2 regions of the Synechococcus sp. B60.1 genome follow, and region 2 is predicted to be linked to the other one. Evidence: predicted binding sites of a transcription regulator. Region 2 holds the regulator's gene; the other holds the start of a gene.

Region 1 (6,161 bases), on a different contig from region 2:
GCCACGATCTCCGCTGCCTGCAGATCCTGGCCGATAGCCAGGAGACCATTGCTGAGCAGATGCAGGCGCTGGGCTTGGGGATCCCCTGGCCGGATGAAAACCCCAGCAGCTCTGGCTGGGATCCCCGCCCTTTTGCCGATTGGGGCCAGAGCCTGGAGGCCTTAATTGCCCACTACCGCCAAGGGGGAGTGGGGCTCTATGGTCGCTATTGGGCGTTTCGCTGGGGGCCGGCAGGGCTAGAAGGGATCCCCACTCCCGATCTGCCCGACTGGGAGGAGATCTACGGCTACGAACGGCAGAAACGGCAGTTGGCCGCTAACACCGAAGCCCTACTGCGGGGGGATCCGGCGTTGCATGTGCTGCTTTACGGGGCGCGAGGCACCGGCAAGTCTTCCCTCGTGAAGGCGTTGTTGCGGCGCTACGGCCCCCAGGGGCTGCGCCTTTTGGAGCTGCGACGAGCAGATTTGGCTCAATTGCCGCAGATCTTGGCAGAGCTGGGACAGCAGGCGCTGCCCTTTGTCCTCTTTGTGGACGATCTCTCCTTTGAGGCCGACGAGACCGAGTTTAAGCAGCTCAAAGTGCTGCTGGAAGGGGATCTCCTCCCACCGCCGCCCAACGTGCGTCTCTATGCCACCAGCAACCGCCGCCATCTTATCCGCGAGTTTTTTGGCGATCGCCCCCCTCCCCAAGAGCAAGAGGTGCACGCCTGGGATACGGTGCAGGAGAAGCTGTCGCTGCGGGATCGCTTCGGCCTCACTCTCACCTTTGCCCCCTTCGGCCAAACCGACTACCTGGCCACCGTAGAACACCTAGCCCGCCGACTGGGCCTCGACTCTTCTGGGGAAGCTTTGCGCCGCCAAGCCCTCCTCTGGGCGCAACAGCAAAATGGCTTTTCCGGTCGCACCGCCCGCCAGTTTTTGCAGGCTCTGCAGGCCGGCCTGGTGGAAGTTGGATAGCCAGCCGATTGTTGGAGTTTTCGTCGATAGAGGCGAAACTGTCCGTGGCTACCCTTTAGGGAAGAGCCGGGGGCGAGGAAGACTACAGCAGCCACTCGGAGGCGCGTTCTCCCACCCCTTGCAAATCCAAAGGAATGGCCACCGCCTTCCCGATGCGGGGTTTCTGACGGGTAGCCTCAATTTCTCGCTGCACCGCTTCCCACAGGCCCCACGCCTGCAAATGGGCCATGACAGACTCCAGGCGAGCCAGATACTCGGCCTCACTCAAAGGGAAAGAGGGCTGCTCCAGATAACGCCACATCACCAACAGAACCACCCTGTCCCCCATGCGGCGCAGTTGCACGTCGTAGGAATAGCCCCACTTCTCCCGCAGCAAAGCTTGAAAGTCGGATCCCGTCATAGGCTGGCTTGGATCGGGTTTGGACTGAGCTGGGCCGGAGAAGAAAAACCGCCGCCTCTTGCCTTGCACTTCCTTTAGCTTTGCATTTCTTAATGATATTAGCCAAGGGGCTCGGTTACGATGATGTCGTTTGTCAACGAACATTAAAACTTCTCAGGTTTGTACTGGCCATTATGACGGAAGCGGTTAGCAACTTCGAGGCGCCCCCCATGAGCCGGCGGGTTTTTCTGAATGCCCTCCTCAGCGGCTCGGTGGGGGTGGTGGTGGTGGGCACCCTCTACCCGGTGGTGAAGTATTTCATTCCCCCCTCTTCCGGTGGGTCAGGTGAGGGGCTGATAGCTCAGGATGCCCTCGGCAGGCCGATTAGCGTCAGTGAGCTGCTGGCTACCCACGCAGCCACGGATCGGGTGCTGGCCCAAGGCTTGAAAGGGGATCCCACCTATATCGTGATCGACAACGGCGCGGTGGCCAACTACGGCCTCAACGCGGTTTGCACCCACCTCGGCTGTGTGGTGCCCTGGAACGTGGGGGAAAACTTGTTCAAGTGCCCCTGCCACGGATCCCAGTACGCGGCTAACGGCAAGGTGATCCGGGGGCCGGCTCCCCGCTCCCTGGAGCTGGTGAGCGCCACAGTGGACGGCGACAACGTTCGCTTCAGCCCCTGGCAGGGCCCTGATTTCCGTGAGACCTGAAGCACCAGAATAGGCTCCGGAGAGACACTTGTGGTCTAAGTCTGTAACGGGCTACCGCCGGCTCAGAAGTGGGGGAAAAGCCCAGAGAAGTTGCTGCGCTAGTCCTGGCTAGAGCATGAGTTGTCAGCTTTGAGGAGATTGACCCCAAGGGCTTGCGAGAATTTTGATTGAGATTCTGAGCTGAACTTATGAAGCGAATTTACTTGGCCTTGTGTGCGCTGCTGCTGTTGCTGGGGATGGGATCCCGTCCGGCAGCAGCCTATCCGTACTATGCCCAGATGGCCTACGACAATCCCCGCGAGGCCACGGGGAAAATTGTCTGCGCCAACTGCCACCTGAACGCCATGCCCACCCGTGCCGAAGTGCCGCAGGCGGTTACCCCGGGCCAGGTGTTCACCATCAAAGTCGGGATCCCCTATGACTTGAGCAAGCAGCAGGTGTTGGCGGATGGCAGCAAGGGCGGGCTGAATGTGGGTGCCGTGGTGGTGTTGCCGGAAGGCTTCCGCCTGGCCACTGAGGAGGAGATGACGGAGGAGCAGCGGCAGGAAACGGCTGAGACCTACATCACCCCCTACAGCGACGAGAAGCCCAACATCCTTCTGGTGGGGCCCTTGCCTGGCGAGCAGCACCAGGAAATTGTCTTCCCAGTGGTAGCGCCTGACCCGAAAGAGGATCCCTCGGTGGCCTTCATGAAATATCGGGTCTATGTCGGCGCCAACCGCGGTCGTGGCCAGATCAACCCCGATGGCAGCCTCAGCAACAACAACGTCTTCCGCGCTCCCGCCACTGGCCGCCTAGCCAGCATTGCCACCATCGAATCCGACCTCAGCGACCTGCCGGCTGAGCTGGCTGCCCTGGTGCCGCCCGAATACGAGTTGCCAGGCACGCGGGTACTCAGCTTCGAGACCGAAGGCGGACTGAAGCACCTCGTGGTGCCGCCAGGGCCGGAGTTGGTGGTTAACATTGGCGATAGCGTCAAAGAAGGGGATCCGGTTACCAACAACCCCAACGTAGGTGGCTTTGGCCAAGTAGAGCGGGATCTGGTGCTGCAGAGCCCGGATCGGGTGAAATGGCTGGTGGCCTTCCTAGCAGCGGTGGCTATCACGCAGCTTCTGCTGGTGCTCAAGAAAAAGCAAGTGGAGCTCATTCAAGCGGCAGAACTTTTGGGCTAGCCCAACTGTTCCAGTACTTTTCCAGCACCCCGGAATCAGCCGGGGTGTTTTTTTCTAGGGAATCCGCAACTCTCCCACTATGACCAGCACGGCTTGTCCAGCAATCTCCACCCGCGGGCCGCGATGGCGGCACCAGAGCTCGCCTCCCCGCGCCGAGAGCTGCCGCACCCTGAGCTCAGTTCGGCCTAGGCGCTCTGACCAATAGGGCACCAACAGACATTGGGCAGAGCCAGTTACGGGATCCTCCGGGATCCCCAACTGGGGGGCAAAAACACGACAGACAAAATCCGGCTCTCCTTCCCTCTCTGCCCCAGAGGCGGTGACGATCAACCCCGAGACAGGCAGCGTCTGAACCCGATCCAACTCCGGCTGCACCTGCTGCACCTGTTGTGCCGAAGCCAGCACCGCTACCCCCATGCTGCCGCGGTACAGCTCTACAGGTGGGATCCCCAGAGCCGCGGCCACTTGCTCCTGGCCTTCTGGCCAGGGTTCCGGGAACTGGGCGGGAAAATCCATCGCCAGCCGCTTCCCCTGCCGCCGCACCTGCAGCCGGCCACTGCGGGTGGAAAAGGCCACCTCCTGAGCTTTTGGGTGAATCTCGGTCAAGAGCACATAGGCACCGGCCAAGGTGGCATGCCCACAGAGTTCTACCTCGGTGGTGGGAGTAAACCAGCGCAGCCCGTAGAGGGGAACATCGCCCAGGGATCCCTGGAGGAGTAAAAAAGCCGTCTCCGACAAGTTGTTCTCCGCCGCAATCGCTTGCATCAAAGCTGCCGGCAGCTCCTGAGGCGGCAAACACACCGCTGCCGGATTGCCCCTAAAAGGCACGGCCGTAAAGGCATCCACTTGAAACAACGGGATCCGCACCTGCTTGTTCAGCCCACCTCATGCCATGATCCCACAACAGGCCTAGAAGTAGAGAGATCCGCACCCAACCGTACCCGGCAAAAAGGGGGATCCCGCCAAAAGGGGCTATTGTCAGGCTGGAAAGTCGACTGATAGACTAGCACTCGTAAGCCGAGAGTGCTAAAACCTCGACTACGGAAGCTTAGGTTTGCGCTCGATACAACCCTTCAGCCTCGCGTTTTAGGCCTTACGGAGGATATTTGTCATGGCTGCAGTAACTCTCAACGTCTCTACGCTGAAGCCGCTAGGCGACCGCGTGCTGGTCAAGATTGCCCAGCAGGACGAAAAAACGGCGGGTGGCATCTTTTTGCCCGATACCGCCAAAGAAAAACCCCAAGTGGGGGAAGTGGTCGCAGTTGGGCCTGGCAAGCGCAATGACGAGGGCAAATTGATCCCGATGGAACTGAAAGCTGGCGACAGAGTGCTCTACTCCAAGTACGCCGGCACAGAAGTGAAGCTGGGCAGCGATGAGTACGTGCTGCTGGCTGAGCGAGATATTCTCGCAATCGTTCAGTAATTTTCAGTCCTTCAGCGATCGATCCTCTACATCGCCCTTAGTCCATTTACGTTTGAGAGGTTGAGTATGGCCAAGTCAATCATTTTTAGCGAAGAAGCCCGTCGCGCCCTTGAACACGGCATGGATATTTTGGCAGAAGCCGTAGCCGTTACCCTTGGCCCCAAAGGACGCAATGTTGTGCTGGAGAAAAAATTTGGCGCACCCCAAATTGTTAACGATGGGGTGACCATCGCCAAAGAAATTGAGCTGGAAGACCATATTGAAAACACTGGCGTCTCCTTGATTCGTCAGGCGGCTTCCAAGACCAACGACACGGCTGGTGACGGCACCACCACCGCCACCGTCCTGGCCCATGCCATGGTCAAAGAAGGGCTGAAAAACGTAGCCGCCGGCGCCAACCCGATTGCCCTTAAGCGCGGCATTGACAAGGCGGTGAAGTTCCTGGTGGACAAGATCGCCGAACATGCCCGCCCGGTGGAAGACTCCAAAGCCATTGCCCAGGTGGCGGCCATTTCCGCCGGCAACGATGAGGAAGTGGGCCGCATGATCGCCGAGGCCATGGACAAAGTGGGCCGCGAAGGGGTCATCTCCCTGGAAGAAGGCAAGTCCATGACCACGGAGCTGGAAGTGACGGAGGGGATGCGCTTTGACAAAGGCTACATTTCCCCCTACTTCGTCACCGACACGGAGCGGATGGAGGCGGTTCTGGAAAACCCCTACATCCTGATTACCGATAAGAAAATCACCCTGGTACAAGACCTGGTGCCGGTTCTGGAGCAAGTGGCCCGCGCCGGTCGTCCGCTGCTGATCATCGCCGAAGACATCGAGAAAGAAGCCCTGGCCACCCTGGTGGTGAACAAGCTGCGGGGCGTGCTGAGCGTGGTAGCGGTGAAAGCGCCTGGCTTTGGGGATCGCCGCAAGGCCATGCTGGAAGACATCGCCATCCTGACTGGCGGTGAGGTCATCAGCGAAGAACGCGGCCTGAAGCTGGAGAACGCCCGTCTCGACTCCTTCGGCTCGGCCCGTCGCGTCACAGTAACCAAAGACCACACCACCATCGTGGCGGAAGGCAACGAAGCGGCTGTCAAAGCCCGCTGCGAGCAAATCCGTCGCCAAATTGAGGAAACTGACTCCACCTACGACAAGGAAAAACTGCAAGAGCGTCTGGCCAAGCTCTCCGGCGGTGTGGCGGTGATCAAAGTAGGCGCGGCTACCGAAACCGAGATGAAGGATCGCAAGCTGCGCCTGGAGGACGCCATCAACGCCACCAAGGCGGCGGTGGAAGAAGGGATCGTCCCCGGCGGCGGTACCACCTTGGCGCACCTGATGCCGGTGGTCACCGAGTGGGCGCAGGCCAACCTGTCTGGCGATGAGCTGGTGGGGGCCATGCTGGTTGCCCGCGCTCTGGGCGCTCCGCTGCGCCGCATTGCCGAGAACGCCGGCCAGAACGGCTCGATCGTGCTGGAGCGGGTGAAAGAGAAACCCTTCACGGTGGGTTACGACGCCCAGAACGACGCC
Region 2 (10,438 bases):
TCGAGCGACTGGAGTCGCTCGCCAATGTTATGTTGTAATCCTAAGTTAGCACCTACCCCGGTGAAAAACCCGGACAGTGCCGTAAGTCAACAAGTAAGCGGAACCTTGACGCTTTGTCTCTAGGAACCGTCTAAGGGCGTCTTGACAGCGCCTTTCCGAGTCCAACTGTGGACTGCGTAAGAACCCTTCGACTTTTTTAGTCGGGGGAGTGTCAAATCCCCGCGAATCAACAGACCAACCCCGCTGTAGAGTTTGCAGTCAGCCCCTATATTTTGCCAGCCCTCTTGACTTGTTTGCTCGCTCCTGGCCTAATTCAACTCAGCCCTCTCTCCATTCCCCCTTGAGACGCCGTCTACTTGAGTTCTGGCGCCGTCGCTTTCCCCACAGCCTGCGCACTCAGGTAGCGCTGGTGATTGCCAGCCTTTCCTTTGTCCCCAACTTGGTTTTCATCCTGTCGGTGCAGTGGATCCTGCCCGGCACAGAGCTCAGTCCCGAGGGATCTCTCCTGCTGCTGTTGTGGATCCCTCTGCTGGCGGTGCTATCGGCGCTGGCAGGCTATGCCTTGTCTTCCATGCTCTTGCGGCCCCTGACGTTGCTGGCCCGCGAGCTGGCCCACCTAGAAACCTTGATCAACCAGCCAGACCGCTGGACTTTGCTGCTCCGCCCAGGGGATCCCCAAGAGGCTCTGATCCTGCGGCAAGCTTTTGCCCATTTGCTGCGCCAAATCCAAAGCGATCAAAGACGGCGGGAGGCCTTCACGGCTACCTTGGTGCACGATCTAAAAACTCCTCTCATTGCCTTTGGGCATCTGCTAAGTGCTCTCAAGCAGGAGCTCCCCTTGAGTCCCCAGGAGCGGCTGGCCCTGCTGAATCGCATGCTGGAGGAGAACCAGCGCAACCTGGCCCTGGTGCAAAAGATGGTGGAGGCCTACCGCCTAGAGCGGGGCGAGATCGCCCTGCATCCCCAGCCCTGTGATCTGGGATCCCTGGCCCGACGGGTGGCCGAACGTATGGGATCTCTGGCTCGAGAGCGGGAGATCGACCTGCAGGTGGAGGGAGAAGGGTGGGGCGCCGCCGATGAGGACGAGCTGGAGCGGGCGCTGGTGAACCTGGTGGACAATGCTTTGCGCTACGCCCGCCATGCGGTGGTGCTGACCGTCAGCCCCCGGCAGATCCAGGTGCGGGATGACGGGCCCGGCCTGCCGGCTCCCCTGGAAGATCTGGCCCAGCCCTACATCGCCCAACCCATTCACATTGCCGGCCAGCACTACCCGACCGGCTCAGGAGGTCTAGGGCTGTACATCGCCAAGCGTATCCTGCAAGCCCACGGAGGAGACTTGCGTTTGGTGGAGACGGGATCCCAGGGCACTACCCTGGCCCTGGTGCTGCCCTGATCCCCAGCCCCGCCAGAGGGAGAAAAACACCGAAGGCAGTTCCCTGCTTCGCGTTAGCGGTGTGGAGCGCTTGCAGTTCACTCGACGGGACGGCCCCGATACATCAACCGGTACTTTGCCGGTGGGGGCGCAGCCGTTTGCTCTTGGCGTTCTTCTGGTGCAACGGGCGGGGAAGGAAGGGAGCTGTCTTTTTCAGGCCGCAAACCCGCCTGCTCGAGAACCGCGTGAAGAGCTGCCGTGTCAATGGGAAAAGGCCACCTGGCTGCCTTGTAAACTTGCTCGAGGGAGTGAAGAATGTCGTCGGCTTCGGCCAAACCAGGGATCACCTCGGCTGCCCCCTGGTAAATGGCCCAGCGCCGCTCTGCCGGCTCAATGCGGCGACGGGGGTGATGAGTGAGAATCACAGGGATATCCGGAAGCCGGCTCCGACACTCTCGACAAAAGGCATAGGGGTTAAACAGCCCCGTCGTCATATCCACCACCATCAGATCCGGAGGATGAGTTGCCGCCACCTCCACCAGATCTGCCTGAGGAGAAACCAGCACCACTGCATGGCGCTGAGACTCCAGCACCGACTTCCAGAGCTGGGCCTGCCAAGGCTGACCCTGAGCCACCAAAACGGTCTTGGTCACGGTGAGCAGAGATAGGTGAGCAAAAGGGGAAGGGGAAATCTGCACGAGTTAACGGCTCGCCTCAGTTCACAACTTTGCCTAGGGCGCAAGCTAGCATTTCCAATCAAGAAGAAACAGTAACTAGCTATACAGGTAGTGTTGGGCCGACCCCGCCGCTCGGGTAGCTGAAACTCCACCAATTTGCGGCAGATTTTTGGGTACAGTTTGTCCGGCAGCTTCAGCGCTTGCCTTGCTCGGGCAAACCAACCTCAGCTTTCTCTTCGGTTTCGGATCCCAGCTCGGCCTGCAAGGCCTGCCACTCCTCTGGGGAGAGGGAGTGAAGTTTCTCTTGGATTTGCTGCCTCTCAAAAGCGGCCCACTGGGCCTTCAGGGTCATTTCCCTGCTCAACACCCGCTTCAGGTAGCCCACAGTCCAGCCCAGGCACCCCAGCAGAAACACCACGCTTAACACCTGCTGCGCCGCGCCCGTATCCAAGCCGGCCCAAAGCAACAGCCCGTAGAAAAGTCCTCCCCCCAAGAGCAAGGCTAGGCCAATGCCGAGAACATCCCGTCTACGCATGGCTCAAGCGCTTAGATAGCGGCAGGCTCTAGAGCGAACGCGGCTTGGGCCGAAACGTCATGAAGGGAGCCACGAGCACCATACCGGGGAAGAAAAACAAAACTAGGAAAAACATCAACACCTTTTCCCAGGCACCGCTATAGTTCCAGCGCTTGTCCACGTACACCAAAAACAAGAACGGCAGCACCAGCAGGTAGAGAACTGCTAGGGCAGCATAGGTCAAGCCAATGAGCGTTGGGGTCGAAAGCATCTCCAGTTGCCTCAAATTAGCCTGTGCCAATCCAGCCCGCATCGGGGTTACATTACAGCATTGTAATAGCGAATAAACTTGTCGGCTTAGCCGGCTCTTCGCCTTATGGCTATAAACTCGTGCTGATGGCCCCGACAGGGCAGGTAGAGATGCATTGTTCGCACATAACACAGCGATTACGCAGAAACTCCAGTTTCCAGTCAGGAGCGGCAATCTTCAGCGCCTCGGTGGGGCAAACGCCTGTACACAAGCCGCAGTCCACGCACGAATCTGGGTCGATCTGAATTTCTTTGGCCCGCTCGGCCACCTCAATGCCTAAAGACTGCACCCACTCCAGACCCGCCTCCACCTGGTCGATATCTCCCGAGAGCTCCACCACCAGGGTGCCCACTTCGTTGGGGGTTACTCTGGCGCGGACAATGTTGGCGGCTACATCGAAGTCTTTGGCCAGACGATAGGTGAGGGGCACATTCACCAAGTGGCGAGGAAAAATCAGGGTCACTCGTTTGCGCACGGATTTGACTTGCGTATCGGAGGTGCGGTGACTCTTCCAGTATGAGTATGCCAAGGCCGACTGCCAAGTTTGGCCATGCCGCAAGTGCAAAATCTCCTCCTCACCGCCAGAAAGATGGGATCCGCTCCCAACACCGTCTGCCCCCAGGTTGGGAACTACGAAAGGCGCCCCACAGCCTGCCACAATAGGGGCAGAGCGTCTTCGATTCCCATGAACTCAGCCCGGCCCCGGCTCAACTCCGAGCACTATCGACAGATGTTGGTGCGCGATGGCGAGCGCCGCTTCCGCGAATGGCACACCGCCTTTCTCAACTACCAGCGGCAGTTTTTGCAAGAGATGAAGCGACTGCAGCTCCGTTCTTCCTCGAATTGCTAATTTCCTTCGGTAATGCCTACGCCCACCCCTTTGCACCTGCTGCCGATCTGTTCTGAGCCTGATCCTTCCCTCCGCCAAGAAACTTTGGAATTGTTGGAGTGGCCCCGCCTCTGCCAACACTTGGCCAGCTTTGCCGCCACACCCCTAGGCCGCCGCGCCTGCCTAGAGCTGGATCCCTGGCGGAGCCGCGCCGAGAGCGAGGTCTGTCTTGATCAAACGGAGGAGGCCATCCGGCTGGATTGCAGCCAGCCGGGGGGGGTCTCTCTGGACGGGATCCACAACCTGCTGCCGGCCCTGGAACGGGCCGAACGGGGGGGCATTCTGAGCGGGGAAGAGCTGGTGCAGATTGCCACAACCTTGGGGGCTGCTCGCCGCCTTCGCCGTCTCATCGATGCTGACGAGCGCCTGCCCCGCCTGCAGGAGTGGGTGAGCACACTGCGCACCTATCCTGAGCTAGAGCAGGAGATCTTCCGCTGCCTGGATGAGCACGGCGAGGTGAGAGATAGCGCCAGCCCCGCGCTTGCAGACCTACGCCGTCAGCACCGCCAGTACCGCAACCAGATCCAAGAACGCCTACAACAGGTGATGAGCCAGCACCCCCAGGCGCTGCAGGACACGTTGATTGGCCAGCGGCAGGGGCGCTTTGTGCTGATGGTGAAGGCCACCCACCGCGACGTGATCCGGGGCATCGTCCACGACAGCTCTGCCAGTGGGGCCACCCTCTATGTGGAGCCCTACGCTGTGGTGGAGCTGGGCAACCGGCTGCGGGAAACCCAGGCCCAGATCCAGGCGGAGGAAGAGCGAATCTTGGCGGCGCTCTCTGCCCAGGTGGGATCCGTGGCCACCGATCTGGAGCATTTGCAGGCGGTGCTGGTGGGGCTGGAGGTGGCCTTGGCCCGTGGCCGCTACAGTCTTTGGTTGGCGGGCAATCGCCCCCAGTTTGTCCCGGCAGGATTGCGCCTGCGCCAAGCTAGGCACCCCTTGCTTCTGTGGCAGTCTCGCGAGGAAGGCAAGGGCCCGGAGGTGATCCCGATTGATTTCACCCTCTCCGAGTCCATCCGCGCCGTGGTCATCACCGGCCCCAACACCGGTGGCAAGACGGTTGCTCTGAAGACCTTGGGGCTATTGGTGCTTATGGCCAAGGCGGGGATCTTCCTGCCTGCCCAGGATCCGCCCCAACTGCCCTGGTTCGACGGGGTCTATGCCGACATCGGCGACGAGCAATCGCTGCAGCAAAGCCTCTCCACTTTTTCCGGGCACATTCGCCGCATCAGCCGCATCGTGCAAGCTTTGCAGTCAGACCCGGCGCCGGCCCTTGTTCTGCTGGACGAGGTGGGGGCGGGCACGGATCCTAGCGAGGGTGCGGCCCTGGCGGCTGGGCTATTGGAGTATCTCTCGGAAAAGGCCCTGCTTACCTTGGCCACCACCCACTACGGCGAGCTGAAGGCCCTCAAGTACCAGCATCCCGGCTTTGAGAATGCCTCGGTGGAGTTTGACGAGGCCACTCTAGCCCCCACCTACCGCCTACTGTGGGGGATCCCTGGTCGCTCCAATGCCTTTGCCATTGCCCGGCGGCTGCACCTGGAGCCGGAGATTCTGCGGCGGGCGCAGCAGCATCTGCAGGGGGAAAGCCAGGTGGATAAGGTGATCGCGGGGCTGGAGGCGCAACGGGCCCAGTTGGAAGAGCGGGCCGCCCAGGTGGGATCCCTGCACCAAGAGCTGGAAACCCTGTACCGCCAAATGCAGCAGCGCAGCCGGCAAATGGCTGAGCGAGAGGCGCAACTGGAGTACCAGCAGCGACAGGGGCTGCAAGCCCTCTTGGCCGCTGCCCGCCGGGAGGTGGCCGCCGCCATCCGCAAGTTGCAGCAGGGGGACAATCCCCAGCAGGTTGCTGCTGAGCTGGAGCAGATTCGCGGGCGCTACTCGCCGCCGTCGCCGCCGGTTGAGACTGAGTTCGTGCCGGAGGTGGGGGATCGGGTGCGGCTGAGGGGCCTGGGGCAGACGGGGGAGGTGATTGCCGTCGAAGGGGATGTGTATGTAGTGCGCAGCGGCATCCTCAAGTTCACGGTGCCGCAGGGCCAGTTGGATCCCATCGATGAACATCAGGCCAAACAGCGCCAGCGCCCCAAAGCTCCTCCCTCCCCTCCGCCCACCACTGCTCCCCTGAACCTGCGCACCAGCCGCAACACCCTTGACCTAAGGGGGAAAACTGTAGCCGATGCCGAGGCGATTCTGGAACAGCACTTTGCCCAAGCCCCTCCTGGCCCGGTTTGGATCATCCACGGCCACGGCACGGGACGCCTGCGGGCCGGCGTCCAGGCCTACCTCCAAAATCACCCGCGTGTCCAGAGGTTTGCCCCGGCGGATCCCCAGGATGGGGGTACGGGCGTAACGGTAGCCCACCTGCGGTGAGGCTGAGCGGCTTTCGGCGGGCTGGCTCCAACATTACCGAGAGCCTTGTCCAGTGTGATGAAGGTCTCTGACCTTCCCTCCCCCTTTGGGAGAGGGGCAGACGGTTTCAGACTTGACTTTGGAGCGCCGCTGTTGAGGTGACAGGCTGGGATCCCGCTTGGCGGTGCCGACTTTGCCAAAGCCAGTAGGCGCGCAGCAGTTGGCTATCTCCAATTAACTTGAGCATCACCGCCACCGTCGCACTGGTCCAGCCGAGGGGGCCGAAAGTGGCACCTGCTGCCGCCAACAGGGCCAACCCGGAAAGATTCAGCCCCAAGCCCTGTACCCCCATCCACCAAACGGTCTCACGCTCTAACATTGGCCAGATCCTAGAGGAAGAATTGGATAGCCCTACTCTCCTAAATTTGAGGCGGGATGGGGATATGGCCAAGCCTCAGCCTAGATGCCCAAAGCTGCATGCTTCGGGGGGCGTTATGTCCATAGCGCTTAGCCACCTAGCCCATCCACTCCTGCAATCGGGCCAGGGCCAGCCGCTTTTGCGTTGCAGAGCGGACGCTGCCCTCCGTTAGCCGGTTGAAGCCATGCACCAGCCCCTTGCCTCCCAGCGCCACCAGAGTGACCCGATGGGTTTGCCCCGGCTCAAAACGCACCGCTTGGCCGGAAGGGATGTTGAGGCGCATGCCAAAGCTGGCGGCGCGATCGAACACCAGGGCTCGGTTGACCTCGAAAAAGTGAAAATGGGATCCCACCTGAATGGGCCGATCCCCCCGGTTGGTGACCTCCAGCGTCACAGTGGCCCGCCCGACATTGGCTTGGATGGGATCCTCTGCCAGCAACAGCTCTCCCGGGATCGGGGCTGGTTCAGGGTCGGCAGCAGGTGTGGCTTTGGATTTGCGAGCCATATGGACAACCTCCTGAAGTCTCTGGGTCTTTGGGAGATCCTTAGAAAGCAGCTAGCGAATGGGGTGGTGAAGGGTCACCAGCTTGGTTCCGTCGGGGAAGGTTGCCTCTACTTGAATTTCCGGGATCATCTCCGGGATCCCTGGCATCACGTCCTCTCGGCTCAGCCACGTCAGCCCTTCACTCATCAACTGAGCAACGGTTTTCCCTTCCCGCGCCCCCTCCAAGATGGCTGCGCTCAGGTAGGCCACCGCCTCGGGGTAATTGAGTTTGAGGCCCCGCTGCCGCCGATCCCGAGCTAACTGGGCGGCCAGGTAGATCAACAGCTTGTCTTTCTCCTGGGGGGACAAGTACATGGAGCAACCTCGAAAGATACAAAACGATACAGAACAGACAGCAGCAGGCTCACTTAGCCTAGAGTTGACTTAATTACTTAGTACCACCTCTGGGCGAAAAAAGGCTGCAGAGGCTACAGGGGGTTTCGCTTTTCTTGCCAAACCAAGAGCTTCCACCTCTTTCCACCTCTGCCGTTGCTACTTTCCGCCCCTGCCACCCATGATGAAAGAGTAACAATAAAGTTAAAAATAGAAGTAAAACTTTATCCGATCCTCATTTAGCCCTAGCTTGGTTGACCTGAGATCCATTGGCTAATTCCTCTTAGCAGGTGTTGATTGGGTTCTTTTGAGCAGCCATGAAACTCGAACTGACTCCCAGACAACGGAAGATCCTGTGGGCAACGGTGCGCAGGTATATTGCCACGGCAGAACCTGTCGGCTCCAAAACCTTGGCCCAGTCCTACAACCTCGGAGTCAGCACGGCTACCATTCGCAACGACTTGGCCACTTTGGAGCAGGTTGGGTTGCTGTTCCAGCCCCACACCTCTGCCGGTCGGATCCCTTCTGACTTTGGCTATCGGGTCTATGTGAACGATCTGTTGACCTCCGCCAACATGGATGAGATCCCGAGCGATGCTCCCCAGCCGGAGCCCCATCCTGCGCTGCAGCAGTTGCTGGATCAGCTCAACCGTGAGCTGGGGGACGACCTCGATAGCCTCTTGCAGAGGGTGGCACAGCTTTTGGCCCACTTGAGCGGTTGCATCGCTCTCATCACCCCTCCCCAGGGGCCGGTGGTAGCCGTTCACCATGTGCAGTTGCTGCCGGTGGGGCCAGGGCGGGTGATGGTGCTAGTGGTTACGGATTCCTACCAAACCCATTCGGCCTTGGTTAGCCCACCGGAGTGGCCCGACGATCGGCGCGAGGATCTGGAAGATGAGCTGCAGCTACTGAGCAACTTTCTCACCCTGAAGTTGCGGGGCAAGACTTTTGCCGAGCTGCAGGATCTGAGCTGGTTGAAGCTGGATGAGGAGTTTCGCGCTTACAGCCATTGGCTGCAGCAACTGCTGCGCTCGGTAGTGCAGCGCTACCTACGGCCCTCGCTGGGACAGGTGTTCAGCGCGGGCATGACGGAGCTGATGCGGCAGCCGGAGTTTTCCCAGGCCCAGCGGATGCAGGCGGTGGCCCAGTTGATCGAAAAGGGATCCGAGCAGCTTCAGGGGATGATCGGGCTCTATTCCATGCCAGATAGCCCGTCCACGGGCGAAGCAACTCTTTCGGCCACGGCGGCCAGGAACAAGGCATCCTCTAGCACTCCAGAGCAGGATCCATCCCACAACGTTCCCGTGATCATCTACATTGGCAGCGAGAACCCGCTGGAATCTCTGCACCACTGCACGGTCATTGCCTCAGTTTATCGCCGCCGCTCGGCGCCCCTGGGTGCGGTCACCCTGCTGGGGCCGACCCGCATGGCCTACGAGCGGAGCATCGCTGCTGTGCAGACGGTGGCCTCCCATCTCACTCGGGCCCTTGCCTGAGGGATCCCAGGGAGAACGCGAGGTCTGGGTTGCCCCCGAGCAATAGCCAACTGTGGCCAGGCTTTCTCCTCTTCACCTGCGGGTTCAGTGTGCCATTCGCGAGCGGCAACTGCTTCGCCCCGGCCAGCGGCTGCTGGTAGCTTTTTCTGGCGGACAAGATTCTTTTTCCCTGCTCCAGATCTTGCGGGATTTGCAGCCTCGCTGGGGCTGGCAGATCTTTGTTTTGCACTGTGATCACCGTTGGTCAGCCGATGAGACGGAGTGTGCCAAGTTTTTGCAGGGATGGCTGCAACAGCAGGGCCTGCCCCACGCCGTTGAGACTGCCGATCCCATCCGCTGGGATGAGGCGGGGGCCAGGGCTTGGCGCTACCAGCAACTGAACAAATGGGCGCGCACCTGGAGTTGCGAGGTGGTGACCACAGGGCACACGGCCAGCGACCGGGCGGAGACGTTTTTGTGGAACCTGCTGCGGGGCACGGGGGCTGCCGGCCTGGTCAGCCTAGATTGGCAACGGCGTTTGGACGAGCGGGATCCCACCTCCGCTTGGTTGGTGCGTCCCCTGCTGGGCCTTTCCCGCTGGGAAACGGAAGAGTTCTGCCGACAATACCAGTTGCCGGTCTGGCCGGATCGCAGCAACCAGGATCTGGCTCATGGCCGCAACCGCCTTCGCTTAGAGGTGATGCCCTATCTCAAGCAGCACTTTAACCCGCAACTGGAAGCGGCTTTGAATCGGGCAGCCACACTGTTGCAGGCAGAGCATGAGCTGGTGGTGGCGCAAGCCGCCCAACTGTGGTTACAGGTGTACGAGCCCGCTTTGCCGGGGCTGCAGCGGGATCCCTTGCGGGCTGCGCCCCTGGCTTTGCAGCGGCAGGTGATGTTTCAATTCTTGTCGCTGCTGCTGCCCCATCACCCAACTTTTGAGCAGGTGGAAGCCGGGATGCGGCTCCTGAAAGCAGGCCGCCGCAGCCGCAGCCCCGACTACCCTGGCGGAGGCTGGCTAGAGGTGAAGGGGGATCACCTGGTCTGGATCTCTGCTCAGTGAGAGCTCTCCCCCTCCTGCAACGGCTGAGAACCTCAACCAATAGTTAACAGCACAGTTCAGATTTGCACGGCAACTACCGTCCCAGAAAATCCTTACTGGGGACAAACGAGGGGCTACTCAGAGGAAGCTCGATGGGAGCCTCACAGAGGGTAAAGCTGGAGGCCTCGACTTTAGTGCGGGGAGGAAGGCTACTCTGGAACTTTGGTGGCCAAAGTGGCGACTCCTTCGCAAGATACCCCACTGTATACTGTAGGGGGGATAGCTCCTGCGCGAATGATGGAGCATGACTCAAGTTCTAACTATCTCCCGCAAGCTCAAGGTATCTGCGTCGCAAGCCGCCAAGCTGGATGCAACCAAGGCCTCCGGCCCGCTGGCGCGAGCGTGAACGAGTTAACCAACAGCCGCGCAGCCAGAGAGAGCGGCGGCGGTTGAACAGTTGGGCCTTCTACCCGTTGCGGCAGTTTGTGCACTACAAGGCAATGAGGGTAGGG

Evidence for each region. Region 2 encodes HrcA, which represses chaperone genes, less so after heat shock. Its sites were predicted from a motif close to TTAGCACTCNNNNNNNNNGAGTGCTAA; they were not measured.
Region 1: groES (co-chaperone GroES) is a predicted target of HrcA. The motif match lies at 4,224-4,250, and genes of this name have one in related genera.

What each region holds. Positions count from the first base shown of each region.
Region 1 is NZ_JANSJN010000083.1:424-6,584, reverse strand. Features, by position in the region: gene NW863_RS09790 (ATP-binding protein) at 1-956, shown strand, start outside; gene NW863_RS09785 (DUF3067 family protein) at 1,039-1,356, opposite strand; gene NW863_RS09780 (cytochrome b6-f complex iron-sulfur subunit) at 1,530-2,048, shown strand; gene NW863_RS09775 (apocytochrome f) at 2,237-3,220, shown strand; gene NW863_RS09770 (PhzF family phenazine biosynthesis protein) at 3,275-4,075, opposite strand; gene groES (co-chaperone GroES) at 4,332-4,643, shown strand; gene groL (chaperonin GroEL) at 4,710-6,161, shown strand, end outside.
Region 2 is NZ_JANSJN010000039.1:5,019-15,456, reverse strand. Features, by position in the region: gene NW863_RS06130 (sensor histidine kinase) at 341-1,393, shown strand; gene NW863_RS06125 (response regulator) at 1,471-2,070, opposite strand; gene NW863_RS06120 (DUF3007 family protein) at 2,243-2,584, opposite strand; gene ndhL (NAD(P)H-quinone oxidoreductase subunit L) at 2,613-2,834, opposite strand; gene NW863_RS06110 (NIL domain-containing protein) at 2,944-3,348, opposite strand; gene NW863_RS06105 (hypothetical protein) at 3,559-3,723, shown strand; gene NW863_RS06100 (endonuclease MutS2) at 3,769-6,135, shown strand; gene NW863_RS06095 (hypothetical protein) at 6,242-6,493, opposite strand; gene NW863_RS06090 (urease subunit beta) at 6,630-7,037, opposite strand; gene NW863_RS06085 (urease subunit gamma) at 7,089-7,391, opposite strand; gene hrcA (heat-inducible transcriptional repressor HrcA) at 7,727-8,905, shown strand; gene tilS (tRNA lysidine(34) synthetase TilS) at 8,958-9,947, shown strand; partial or broken gene NW863_RS06070 (zinc ribbon domain-containing protein) at 10,328-10,438, shown strand, end outside.